Regions from separate parts of the Streptomyces sp. 1222.5 genome, predicted to be linked through region 1. Evidence: riboswitches for the same ligand, from Rfam matches in the RefSeq annotation. Region 1 holds a riboswitch; the other holds the start of a gene.
The links. A riboswitch is a leader RNA that binds a small molecule or an ion and turns the genes downstream of it on or off. The one in region 1 is predicted to bind cyclic di-AMP.
Positions count from the first base shown of each region.

Region 2: linked by a shared signal. The riboswitch ahead of BLW57_RS16260 (C40 family peptidase) and the one ahead of BLW57_RS21065 (M23 family metallopeptidase) in region 1 are both predicted to bind cyclic di-AMP.

Region 1 is NZ_FNSZ01000001.1:4,681,001-4,686,601, reverse strand. Features, by position in the region: gene BLW57_RS21075 (PrsW family intramembrane metalloprotease) at 1-1,151, shown strand, start outside; gene BLW57_RS21070 (aldo/keto reductase) at 1,207-2,151, opposite strand; gene BLW57_RS21065 (M23 family metallopeptidase) at 2,219-3,265, opposite strand; cyclic di-AMP (ydaO/yuaA leader) riboswitch at 3,273-3,441, opposite strand; tRNA gene BLW57_RS21060 (tRNA-Met) at 3,988-4,061, opposite strand; gene BLW57_RS21055 (dihydrofolate reductase family protein) at 4,152-5,285, opposite strand; gene BLW57_RS21050 (MarR family winged helix-turn-helix transcriptional regulator) at 5,363-5,601, shown strand, end outside.
Region 2 is NZ_FNSZ01000001.1:3,640,999-3,646,599, reverse strand. Features, by position in the region: gene BLW57_RS16275 (C40 family peptidase) at 1-620, opposite strand, end outside; gene BLW57_RS16270 (hypothetical protein) at 1,099-1,452, shown strand; gene BLW57_RS16265 (tellurite resistance/C4-dicarboxylate transporter family protein) at 1,488-2,453, opposite strand; gene BLW57_RS16260 (C40 family peptidase) at 2,555-3,700, opposite strand; cyclic di-AMP (ydaO/yuaA leader) riboswitch at 3,709-3,853, opposite strand; gene pcrA (DNA helicase PcrA) at 4,163-5,601, shown strand, end outside.

The sequences.
Region 1 (5,601 bases):
GCACGGAGGGGTTCCTGGTGGGCCTCGGGCTGGCCGTGCTGCCGGTGCCCTGGCTGACGGCCGCCTTCCGGTGGCTGGACCGGGTGGAGCCGGGTCCCTGGCGGAACCTGGTCTTCGCCTTCGCCTGGGGGGCGTGCGCGGCGGCGCTGATAGCCATCGTCGCCAACAGCTTCGCGACCAAGTGGATAGCGACGTCCACCGCGGATCCGGCCGGCGCCGACACGCTCGGGGCCACGGTGATAGCGCCGATCGTGGAGGAGTCCGCGAAGGCCGCCGCCGTGCTGCTGGTCTTCCTCTTCCGCAGACGGGACTTCACCGGGCTGGTGGACGGCGTGGTGATAGCCGGGATCACCGCCACCGGGTTCGCGTTCACCGAGAACATCCTCTACCTGGGCACGGCCTTCGGGACGGACCAGCTGACCGGCGGCCGCGGTATCGCGTCCGTCACCGCCGCCACCTTCTTCGTGCGCATCGTGATGTCCCCGTTCGCGCACCCCCTGTTCACCGTGTTCACCGGCATCGGCTTCGGCATCGCCGCGCTGTCCGGGGAGCGGCAGCACCTCAGGCGGGTGCTGCTGCCGGTCTGCGGGCTGCTGCTCGCGATGAGCATGCACGCGTTCTGGAACGGGTCCTCCACCTTCGGCCCGCTCGGGTTCTTCGCCGTCTACGGCGGCTTCATGGTGCCCGCCTTCGCCCTGCTGACCTGGCTCGTGATCTGGACGCGGCAGCGGGAGCTGCGGACCGTGCGGGAGGAGCTCCCGGCGTACGTGCTGGCCGGGTGGCTGGGACCGGCCGAGCCGTACGCGCTGGGGTCGATGCGGGCGCGGCGGATGGCCCGCGACTACGCCCGCCACCACTTCGGGGGTCGGCCCGCGGCACGGACGGTGGCCCGGTACGAGGCGTACGCGACCTCGCTCGCGTTCCTGCGGCACCGCGGACGTCAGGGGCGGGCCCCGGCCGACTTCGTCGTACGCGAGCGGGAGTTGCTGACCGAGCTGTGGCGGCGCCGGGAGATGGCACGGCCGGCGCTGGAGTACGCGGCGCGGACACTGGCGCCGGCGGCCCGCCCGCCGTACGGCGCCCCGGCACCCCACTGGTACGTCGGCCACCCGGCGGGCCCCTACTCGGCGTACAACCCGTACCGCACCTGAGCGCGCGCTCCCGGCCGGCAGCCCGGTCCAGCGGGGCCGGCCGGTCGGGGCGGTGTCAGGCCGACGCCTCCGTCAGTTTCTTCAGGTCGTCGTCCGTCAGGGTCAGGTCGGCGACGCCCAGGAGGGCCGGGAGCTGGTCGACCGTGCGGGCCGAGGCGATGGGGGCCGTGACCGTCGGCTGGGCGGCGAGCCAGGCCAGGGCGACCGTGGCGACCGGGGCCCCGTGGGCGGCGGCGATCTCGTCCAGGGCCGCCAGGACCCGCCCGCCGCGCTCGGACCGGGCGTACTTCGCGCCCGTGCCGGCGCGGGGGCTGTCGACGGTCGTACCCGGGCGGTACTTGCCGGTGAGGAAGCCCGCCGCGAGGGAGTAGTAGGGCACCGCGGCCAGGCCCTCGCGGGCGGCCAGGTCCTGCAACGGGCCCTCGTAGGTGTCGCGGGAGACCAGGTTGTAGTGCGGCTGGAGGGCGACGTAGCGGGCCAGGCCCTCTCGGTCGGAGAAGTCCAGGGAGGCCCGCAGCCGCTCGGGGCTGATGTTGGACGCGGCGATGTGCCGGACCTTGCCCGCCCTCACCAGCTCGTCCAGCGCGCCGATGATCTCCTCGACCGGCACCTCGGGCTTGTCGAAGTGCGTGTAGTAGAGGTCGATGCGGTCGGTGCCGAGGCGGCGCAGGGAGGCGTCGGCGGCGGCCTTGATGGTGGCCGCGGACAGGCCCTGGTACTCGGGGTGCTGGCTGACCTTGGTGGCGATGACGACGTCGTCGCGGTTGCCGCGGGCCTTGACCCACTTGCCGATGATCGTCTCGGACTCGCCGCCGGCGTTGCCCTCCACCCAGGCGCTGTAGCTGTCGGCGGTGTCGACGAAGTTGCCGCCCGCGGCGGCGTAGGCGTCGAGCACGGCGAAGGAGGTCTGCTCGTCGGCGGTCCAGCCGAAGACGTTGCCGCCGAGGGAGAGGGGGAAGACCTCGAGGTCGGAGGAACCGAGTGTGCGCAGAGAAGTCATGCTTCAATCCAACGCCGACGGCGAATGATCTCTTCCGCCGCCGGCGCCGAGTTCCCGCGAACGGGTGTCAGGGGGTGAGGCCCTTGCCCCGCAGCCAGGCCATGGGGTCGATCCCCGTGGCGTCGCCGCCCGGGTGGACCTCCAGGTGGAGGTGCGGGCCGGTGACGTTGCCGGTCGCGCCGACCCGGCCGATGAGCTCGCCGGTGGAGACCTTCTGGCCGACGGAGACGCTGATCGAGGACTGGTGGCAGAACCACAGCTCGGTGCCGTCGTCCAGGGTGAGGACCGTGCGGTAGCCGTAGGAGCCGGCCCAGCCCGCCTGCGTGATCGTGCCGCTGTGGATGGCCTTGATGAGGGTGCCCGTGGGGGCCGCGAAGTCGAGGCCGGTGTGGTAGCCGGAGGACCACATCGAGCCGGCCTGGCCGAACGTCGAGGTGATCGTGTACGAGGACGTCGGCAGCGTGTACTGCTTGGCCAGCTCGGCCAGCCGCTTCTCCTCCGCCGCCTTCTTGGCCTCGGCCTCCGCCTTGGCGGCCGCGGCCTCCGCCTTCTTCTTCGCGGCGGCGGCCTTCGCGGCGGCTTCCTTCTCCGCCTTCGCGGCCGCGTCGGCGGTCAGCTTCTCGGCGGTGGCGAGCCTGGCGGCGGTGGCCTTGCTCTCGGCCTGGCCCTTCTGCTGCTCGGCCTGGGCCATGATCCGGCTGCGCAGGGCCTCGCCCGCATCGGTGTCCTGCTCGCTGCCGGCGGAGGTCACACCGACGTCGCTGAGTCCGGTGGCCTCGGAGGTCTTGGCGGAACCGTCGTCGAAGAGGGAACCGACGCTCGGCAGGTCCGGCAGGGAGATGGAGACCGGCGGCTTGCCGGTGTTGGCGCTGGCCATCCCGCCCGCGCCGACCGCCGCGATCACGCCGACGCCGAGGACGGTGGAGCTGCGGGCGAACCCGCCGCGCTGCTTGGCCACGCGGTGCCGCCCGCGAACCGGGGTGAGGGACTCCTCGGTGGGGTTCCACTCCTCCCAGGGGCCCTCCTCGGCACGGTAGGAGGCGTAACCGAAGGTCTCGCTCTCACGCTGAGCCGGTATGAACGGGGCTTCTGGGGCAGGCCGGTTGGACGCCACGCGGGCGCACTCCTTTCCTTCCTCCGCCTACCGGGTTAGCTGACGGGTTCGGAGCAGGAAGGTCTCCTACGCGCGTATACCTGGCGTGGACTCGAGGAGTTCACATCAGTAGCCGCGTGATTCACCCCAGGGTGGTGGTTCCCCGGTTCCCTTACGGGATTCGGCGCGTGCGCACGGAGCCGTCGCGGGTGACGGCTGGGACGACCGCGCTGCGTTATCGAACGTTAATAGACCCGCGGGGCACTTTCCAAGCCGTTCGGCTTGATCATTAACGTTTTCCGCCTCGGACTTAACCGCTGCCATCCCTGCAAACCGGGCGAGTTGGCCGCGATTCAGGAGTCACAGAAGTTTTGATGGTGACTCAGATGTCATGCGCTCGGCACTCACCCGGTCACTGTCGGTGAAGAGTCGCAAGGTCCGCCCGGTGAGCCTGCGTTCGTCGGTGCGCAGCGGCAGCGGCTCCGGGTGCCCGCGATCGACGATGAGTACGACGTCTTCGCCGTGCGGGAGTTCAGCGGATTGCCTCCGGCGGCACGGCGGGGACGGCGGCGAGCGCCGCGAGACCGGTCAGGACGGTGGTACGCAGGAGGGCGGGCGGTGTGGCCCGGACGGGTGGCGTGGTGTGACGCGTGTCACTGGGCGAGGCCCGAGGTGGGTCGGCCGGGGCCGGGAAACACTCAGGGCCGGGATCCATGAACTGGATCCCGGCCCTGAGCCTTCAGTAGCGGGGACAGGATTTGAACCTGCGACCTCTGGGTTATGAGCCCAGCGAGCTACCGAGCTGCTCCACCCCGCGTCGTTGTGTCTTCAGCATACGTCATGCACGGGACCAGGAGCCAATCGGTTTCCCGGGGCCCCTTTCCGGCGCGCCGCGGGGCAGGGCCGGTCAGGCCGTCAGGTGGGAGTTCGGGGCCTTGGCGAGCGCCTCGAACTCCGGGAGCACGACGACCTCGGCTCCGCCGTCGCGCAGGACGCCCGTGCCGTCGGCCGCGGCCACGAAGGTGTCCGGCTCCCGCCAAGCGGTGACCACCCGGCGCGCACCGGACCGCAGGATCAGTTCGGCACAGGGGGCGGGCCGGGAGGCGCGGCGGGCGCAGGGTTCCAGGCTGCTGTAGACGGTGGCGCCGGACAGCCCCGGGTCGGCCGGGTCGAGCTTGGCCAGGGCGGCCTCCTCCGCGTGGACCACGGGGTCGCCGCCCTCCCGGGAGTGGCCGCGGGCGAGCTCGGTGCCGTCGGCGCCGACCACGACCGCGCCGACGCTGAACGCCGTCTCCGAGGGCGGGCACTGGGCGGCGAGCTCACAGGCGGTGCGCAGCCAGCGGCGGTCGGCGGCGGTGGGGAGCGGGCCGGTGCCGGGGGCGGTGGGCTCGTACCGCATGAGGACGACGTCCTCGATCCGGCGGGTCTCGACCAGGCGCAGCCGTCCGCCCTGGTACTCCCCGGGGCCGAACAGCCGCGGGGCCGCCGGGTCGCCGACCAGGAGCGGGGCGAGGACCAGTTGGAGTTCGTCGGCGAGGCCCTGCGTCAGCAGCTGGGTGTGCACCCGGCCGCCGCCCTCGACCATGAGGCGTTCGACCCCGCGCACGTCGTGCAGGTGCTCCAGCAGGGCCCGCCAGTCGAGGTCGGCGCCGAGCGCGACGACGTCCGCGGTGTCCCCGAGGAGGCGGGAGGCCACCTCCGCGCCCTTGTCGGTCGTGCAGACCAGCTTCTCGCCGCCGGTGTGCCAGAAGTGGGCGTCGGGGTCGAGTTCGCCGGTGGCGGTGACGGTCACCTTCAGGGGGTACGCGGGCCGGCCGGACGCCACCCGGGCGGCGCGCCGGTCGGCGGAGTTGACCAGCAGCCGCGGGTTGTCGGCGCGGATGGTGCCGGCGCCGATCAAGATGGCGTCGACGGAGGCCCGCACCGCGTCGACCCGGTCGAAGTCGGCCGGGCTGGAGAGCAGCAGCCGCTCGGGGCCGGTGTCGTCCAGGTAGCCGTCGAGGGAGACGGCGGCGGACAGCAGCACGTACGGCAGGGGCATCGGCGCACTCCCTCACGGTGACCCGGCGCACCTCACCGGATCTTGGTTCAACTTTGAAACAAACTTACACTGGCAGCATGACGACCCGCTGGCTCACCCCCGAGGAGCAGCGCGCCTGGCGCGCCTACATGGCCGCCTCCCGCCTCCTGGAGGACGCGATCGACCGTCAGCTCCAGCAGGAGGGCGGCATGCCCCACCTGTTCTACTCGGTGCTGGCCAACCTCTCCGAGGCGCCCGAGCGGCGGCTGCGCATGACCGACCTCGCCGAGACGCTGAAGATCACCCGCAGCAGGCTGACGTACGTGGTGACCCGGCT
Region 2 (5,601 bases), 1.0 Mb from region 1:
TCCGCCTGCTGCTGCGGGGTCAGCCGCGACAGCAGCCGCCGGGCCTCCTCGAGCTTGCCGGTGATGGTCTTCTTCTGCCGCTTCAGCTCCGTCTGACGTGAGCGCAGCGACTTCAGCTCGACCCGCGCGGCGCCGCGCAGCCGCTCGATCTCACGCAGCTGATCGCGCACCCGGGAGACGGCGTCGGCCTGCCGGTCGCCGGCCCGCTCCGCCAAGGCAGCGCCCTCCAGGTAGTGGTCGGGGTCGCTGGAGAGGGCCAGCTGCCAGGCCGGGTCGATGCCGCCGTCGCGGTACTGGGCCGCCGCGATCGAACCGAGCGCGTCCCGGGCCGTGTTCAGCCGCTGCTGCTTGCGGGCGGCCTGGTCCTGCAACCCGTCGAGCCGGTGCTGGGCGGTGTCGGCCTTCTCCTTGGCCCCGTTGTACTTCTCGGTGGCGGCCTCCGCCTCCTGGTACAGCCTGGCGACCTTCGCCTTGACCTGGGTCGGCGTCAGTTGCGGCTCGGCGTGACCCGTCCCGTCGAACGCCGTGGCCGTGGCGGCGCCCGCGAGGGCGAGGGTGGCGGCCGTCCGGACCGTATGGCCGCTGAGCGGACTCTGCCGGGGCTTTCGGTGGGCTGCCACCTGGACCGTCACGACCTTTCCGTAGGACTCGTGCGACCGAGCGGTCGACGTGCCCGGCGGCGGCCCGTACAGGGGGAGCGCGCCACCGCCGGGCCTTTCTCGGCGGAGGTGGCCGACTGCCGCCCCTGGCCCGGGCGGCGGTGGGGAGCCGGTCACCTGGGGGAGGACGCTAAACCGGCCGGTGACGAGTCGGTAACGCGGTGTACGGAACTGGCTTCGACGGATCGCGAAATGACCGTAGGTGACCATGTTGACCTTCCGGAGTCGACGCCTTCACGCAGCGTGGTGACCGAAGCGCGGAAAGGGGGACGGGCGGGATGCGTGTGGTGCTATGGCGCGCATATATGCAAGATCGTCGGTGGTGGGTGACGAGAACCCGGACGTCCGCTCCGACCGCCCGCCGGGGCCCGGCCGGTGAGGGCGGTGCGAGGGGCCCGGTGCGAAGGGCCCGGCAGGGCCCTGGCTAGGCTCCGGCTCCATGGACGTACTCATCCATCTCTTCGTCGGCCTGCACATCATCGGCATCGCCGCACTGCTCGGCGGTTTCCTCACCCAGATGAAGGCGATGGGCCAGGGCACGGCCCGGTTCGTGCCCGGGATGCTGCACGGTGCTGCGACCATGCTGGTCACCGGCGTGGCCCTGGTCGGCCTCAACCAGGCCGACGGTCACCACGTGAACACCGTCAAGATCGGCGTGAAGCTGGCCCTGCTGATCGTGATCCTCGGGCTGGTCTACGTGAAGCGCGACGAGGAGCGGGTCGACAAGGGGCTGTTCGCCCTGGTCGGCGCGCTGACCACGGCGAACATCTTTATTGCCGTCCTGTGGACCTGAGCGGCCGCGGCTGACGGCCCGGCCGGACCCGACGGTCAGCCGGGCCCGCCGCCGGCGCGGGCCGTGCGCAGCGCACCCATGACCGTGGCCAGCCACGCCGCCACCCCGACCCACACCAGCACCTGCCCCGGCACCCTGAGCCACGGGGCGTCCATGGCGGTGGAGACGGACAGCGTCGCCGCAGCCGTCATCCCCATCGGGAAGACCGTCGCCCACCGCCGCAGGTCGTAGCCGAGCCGGGGCCGGACCGCCTCGGCCACCAGCAGCACGGCGTACGCGGCGAGATCCAGCACGAGCAGGGCCGCCGTCACGTCGCGCAGTACGCCGCGGTCGTCCAGGTTCCACAGGTACATGGGCCCGTCACCCGCCGCGATCAGCCTCGCGCCGGCCAGCGCCGAGATCGCGAGCGCCCCGCCCGCGATCCAGTGGTCCCCGGCGCCCTCCAGCACCTGCCGCAGGTCGAAGCGGACCAGGGCGAGGCCGTAGAGCACCAGCCCCAGCCAGAACAGCACCATCGCGGTGTGCGCCAGCCACGCCGTCTCGACGGCCGCGGCCAGCGTGGCGCCCAGCACGGCGAGGCCCTGTGTGGCCACACAGCCCAGGAAGACCGAACCCGGCATGCGCCGGGCCCAGTGCCGCATCACGAAGACGAGCAGCCCCGGCCAGAGCAGCGCCGAGAGCGCGAGCAGTGCCGCGGCCAGGGTCTCCCAGCCCAGCACCGAGAGCCGGGTGCCCAGTACGGTCGTCGCGGCGACCGCGGTCAGCGCGCCCGGAGTCGCCGCGGCGGCCAGCCACCGCGGCCGGTCGGTGCCCAGCCGCATGACGAAGTCGGCCGCCAGCGCCACCCAGGCGATCGCGGCCAGGACCAGCACCACCCGGGACAGCGTCTCGTCGCCGGACAGGTGCAGGCCCATCGACACGATGCCGGTCGCCATGACCGCGGCGCCGGCGGCGGGAGGCCACTCCGCCCACCACGCACGCACTTCCGAGATGCCGGGCATGCGCCGATGCTAGGCAGCCGCGACGGGCCGACCGGGCAGGCCACGCGCGCGTAGCGGGCAAAAACACCGGCACGCGCGCGTGGATGCGCGGGCGGAAGGGGTCAGGCCGGCCGGACGACGCCCTGGACGAGCGCCTCGCCGCCTCGGTGGACGGGCTCCTCGCGGATGTAGGCGCCCGGTTCCGGGGCGTGGATCATCGTTCCGTCGCCCGTGTACAGACCCACATGGCTGCTGTCCTCGTGGAAGAAGACCAGGTCACCGGGGCGAGCGTCGGCGAGGGCCACCGGAGTGCCCGCGACGGCCTGGTCGCGGGCGGCGCGCGGAAGGATGACACCGGCGGCCCGCCACGCTGCCTGGGTGAGGCCGGAGCAGTCGTAGGAACCGGGGCCGCTGGCACCGCTCACGTAGGGCCTGCCGAGCTGGGCGCGCGCGAAGGCGATCGCCTTCCCGGCCTTGGTGGCCTGCTGCGAGACCGTGGCTGCGGAAGGCGCGGGTGCGGCGGAGGACGTTGCGGCCGCGTACGTCTGCGGGCCGGTGCCCTCCCAGGCGGCCGGGGCGGGTACGGCGGGCAGCCCGTCCTCCCAGGTTGCCGGGGCGGATGCGGCGGGCAGCCCGTCCTCCCAGGCCGCCTGCGCGGGCACTACGGGCAGCGCGTCACCCCAGGGCGTGGGGTCGGGCTCGGCGGGGCGCGCGTGCTCCTGGGCGGGGAGCCGCGAGAGCAGGTCCCGCGCGGTGGCGAGCTTGCGCTGGACGGCGGCCTTCGCGGCCTTCACGTCGTAGGGCGCGGCGTCGGCGTCCGGCGTCCGCGGGCTCCTGCCGGTCCTGCCGCGTTCGGCCGTGTCCCGCACGCGCGAGGCCAGCCGGTTCATCACCCTGTTCTGGGCGAAGTGGTCCTGCGGGAACTCCTCGAGGAGAAAGGCGGCCGTGTCCGGGCCGGCGGCGGACGCCACCCGCCCCTCCGGCGCCTTGGCGCGCCGGGTCCCGCGGCGGGCGCTCTCCTGGCGCGGCTCCTCCTCGCGGGCTCGCTGCCTGGCCGCCGGTTCGTCCTCCGGAGACGAGTCGGCCCGGCGGTAGAGCTCGTCGATCTTCTTCTCGATCTCCTCCATGCTCGGCCTGCCGTCGTCGGCGGCGGCCTCGGCCGTCTGCGACAGGAGGGCCACGGAGGTGAAGGCGGCGGTGGCGAGAGCGGGGCCGCGCAGGCCCGGTCCACGGGTGCCGCCGGGGCGCGGCTTGCGGTGCGACGCCAAGGCTGGCGACTCCTTCCAAACGGCCGCCTACCGGGTTAGCTGTCGGGTTCGGGCGGGTGGTTCGGAAGGGTTGCCCTACGGCGTCGTCCCGGGTGGGAGTCGGCCGATTCACCCCGGGATCGGTGGGTCCCCGGCTCTGGGCGCCGTGCGAGGCGCGCCGGACTCGGCGGAGGCCGCACGGCCCGGCGACGTTCGCCGGAGTGGGGTCGTGCGGCCTGACGGCAACCTAGCCAACTCGTGTGTCTCCTGTGAAGGTTGGTGAGCGGTTTGTCCGATACATTTCTGTGACCTGAGGTCAGGTTTATACAGGGGTGACCAGGCGATTCCGCAGCGTGAGGAGTGTGGAGGGGGTCCGCCGGGAAGATCGATGCCGCCGTGGAAGTGCTCGGGAACGGCCGTCCGCGGGCCATGTTCCGGGGACCGGGACCGGTTGTCGGTGGGGCGCCCTAGACTCGTAGAGCGATGAGCAGCCTCTTTGACGACAGCTTCCTGGCGGACCTCCGGCCCCCTCGCGGGCACGACGAGGAACCCCCGCCGCCGCCCGAGCACGATCACGCCCCGGAGCCGATTCCGGACGATCTGTTCGGCGGGAAGTTCGACGTGCCGCCGGACCGGGACGCCCACTACCGCGACGGCGCCCCGCGCCCCGCGCTGGACCCGGCGGCCCTCCTGGAGGGGCTGAACGAGAACCAGCGCGCGGCCGTGACGCACGCCGGCTCCCCTCTGCTCATCGTCGCCGGTGCGGGCTCCGGCAAGACCCGCGTGCTCACCCACCGCATCGCGCACCTGCTCGCCGAGCGGCATGTGCACCCCGGCCAGATCCTCGCGATCACCTTCACCAACAAGGCCGCGGGCGAGATGAAGGAGCGCGTCGAGCAGCTCGTCGGCCCGCGCGCCCACGCGATGTGGGTCATGACCTTCCACAGCGCCTGCGTGCGCATCCTGCGCCGGGAGTCCAAGAAGCTCGGCTTCACCTCGTCGTTCTCGATCTACGACGCCGCCGACAGCAAGCGCCTGATGGCCCTGGTCTGCCGTGACCTGGACCTCGACCCCAAGCGCTTCCCGCCCAAGTCATTCAGCGCCAAGATCAGCAACCTGAAGAACGAGCTGATCGACGAGGAGGACTTCGCCGCCCAGGCCACCGACGGCTTCGAGAAGACCCTCGCGCAGGCCTACGCCCTGTACCAGTCGCGGCTGCGCGAGGCGAACGCCCTCGACTTCGATGACCTGATCATGACGACGGTCAACCTGCTGCGTGCCTTCCCGGACGTCGCCGAGCACTACCGCCGTCGCTTCCGGCACGTCATGGTCGACGAGTACCAGGACACCAACCACGCCCAGTACGCCCTGGTCCGCGAGCTCGTCGGCACCGCCGCGCACCCGGTGGACGTACCGCCGAGCGAGTCCGACCTGCCGCCGGCCGAGCTGTGCGTCGTGGGTGACGCGGACCAGTCCATCTACGCCTTCCGCGGTGCGACGATCCGCAACATCCTCCAGTTCGAGGAGGACTACCCCGACGCGACGACGATCCTGCTGGAGCAGAACTACCGCTCCACGCAGACCATCCTGTCCGCCGCCAACGCGGTCATCGAGCGCAACGAGTCCCGCCGCCCGAAGAACCTGTGGACCAACGCCGGCCAGGGCGCGCGGATCACCGGTTACGTCGCCGACACCGAGCACGACGAGGCGCAGTTCGTCGCCGACGAGATAGACCGCCTGGTCGACGCGGGCGAGGCGAAGGCGGGCGACGTCGCCGTCTTCTACCGCACCAACGCCCAGTCCCGTGTCTTCGAAGAGGTCTTCATCCGCGTCGGCCTGCCCTACAAGGTCGTCGGCGGTGTCCGCTTCTACGAGCGCAAGGAGGTCCGGGACGTCCTCGCCTACCTGCGTGTCCTCGCCAA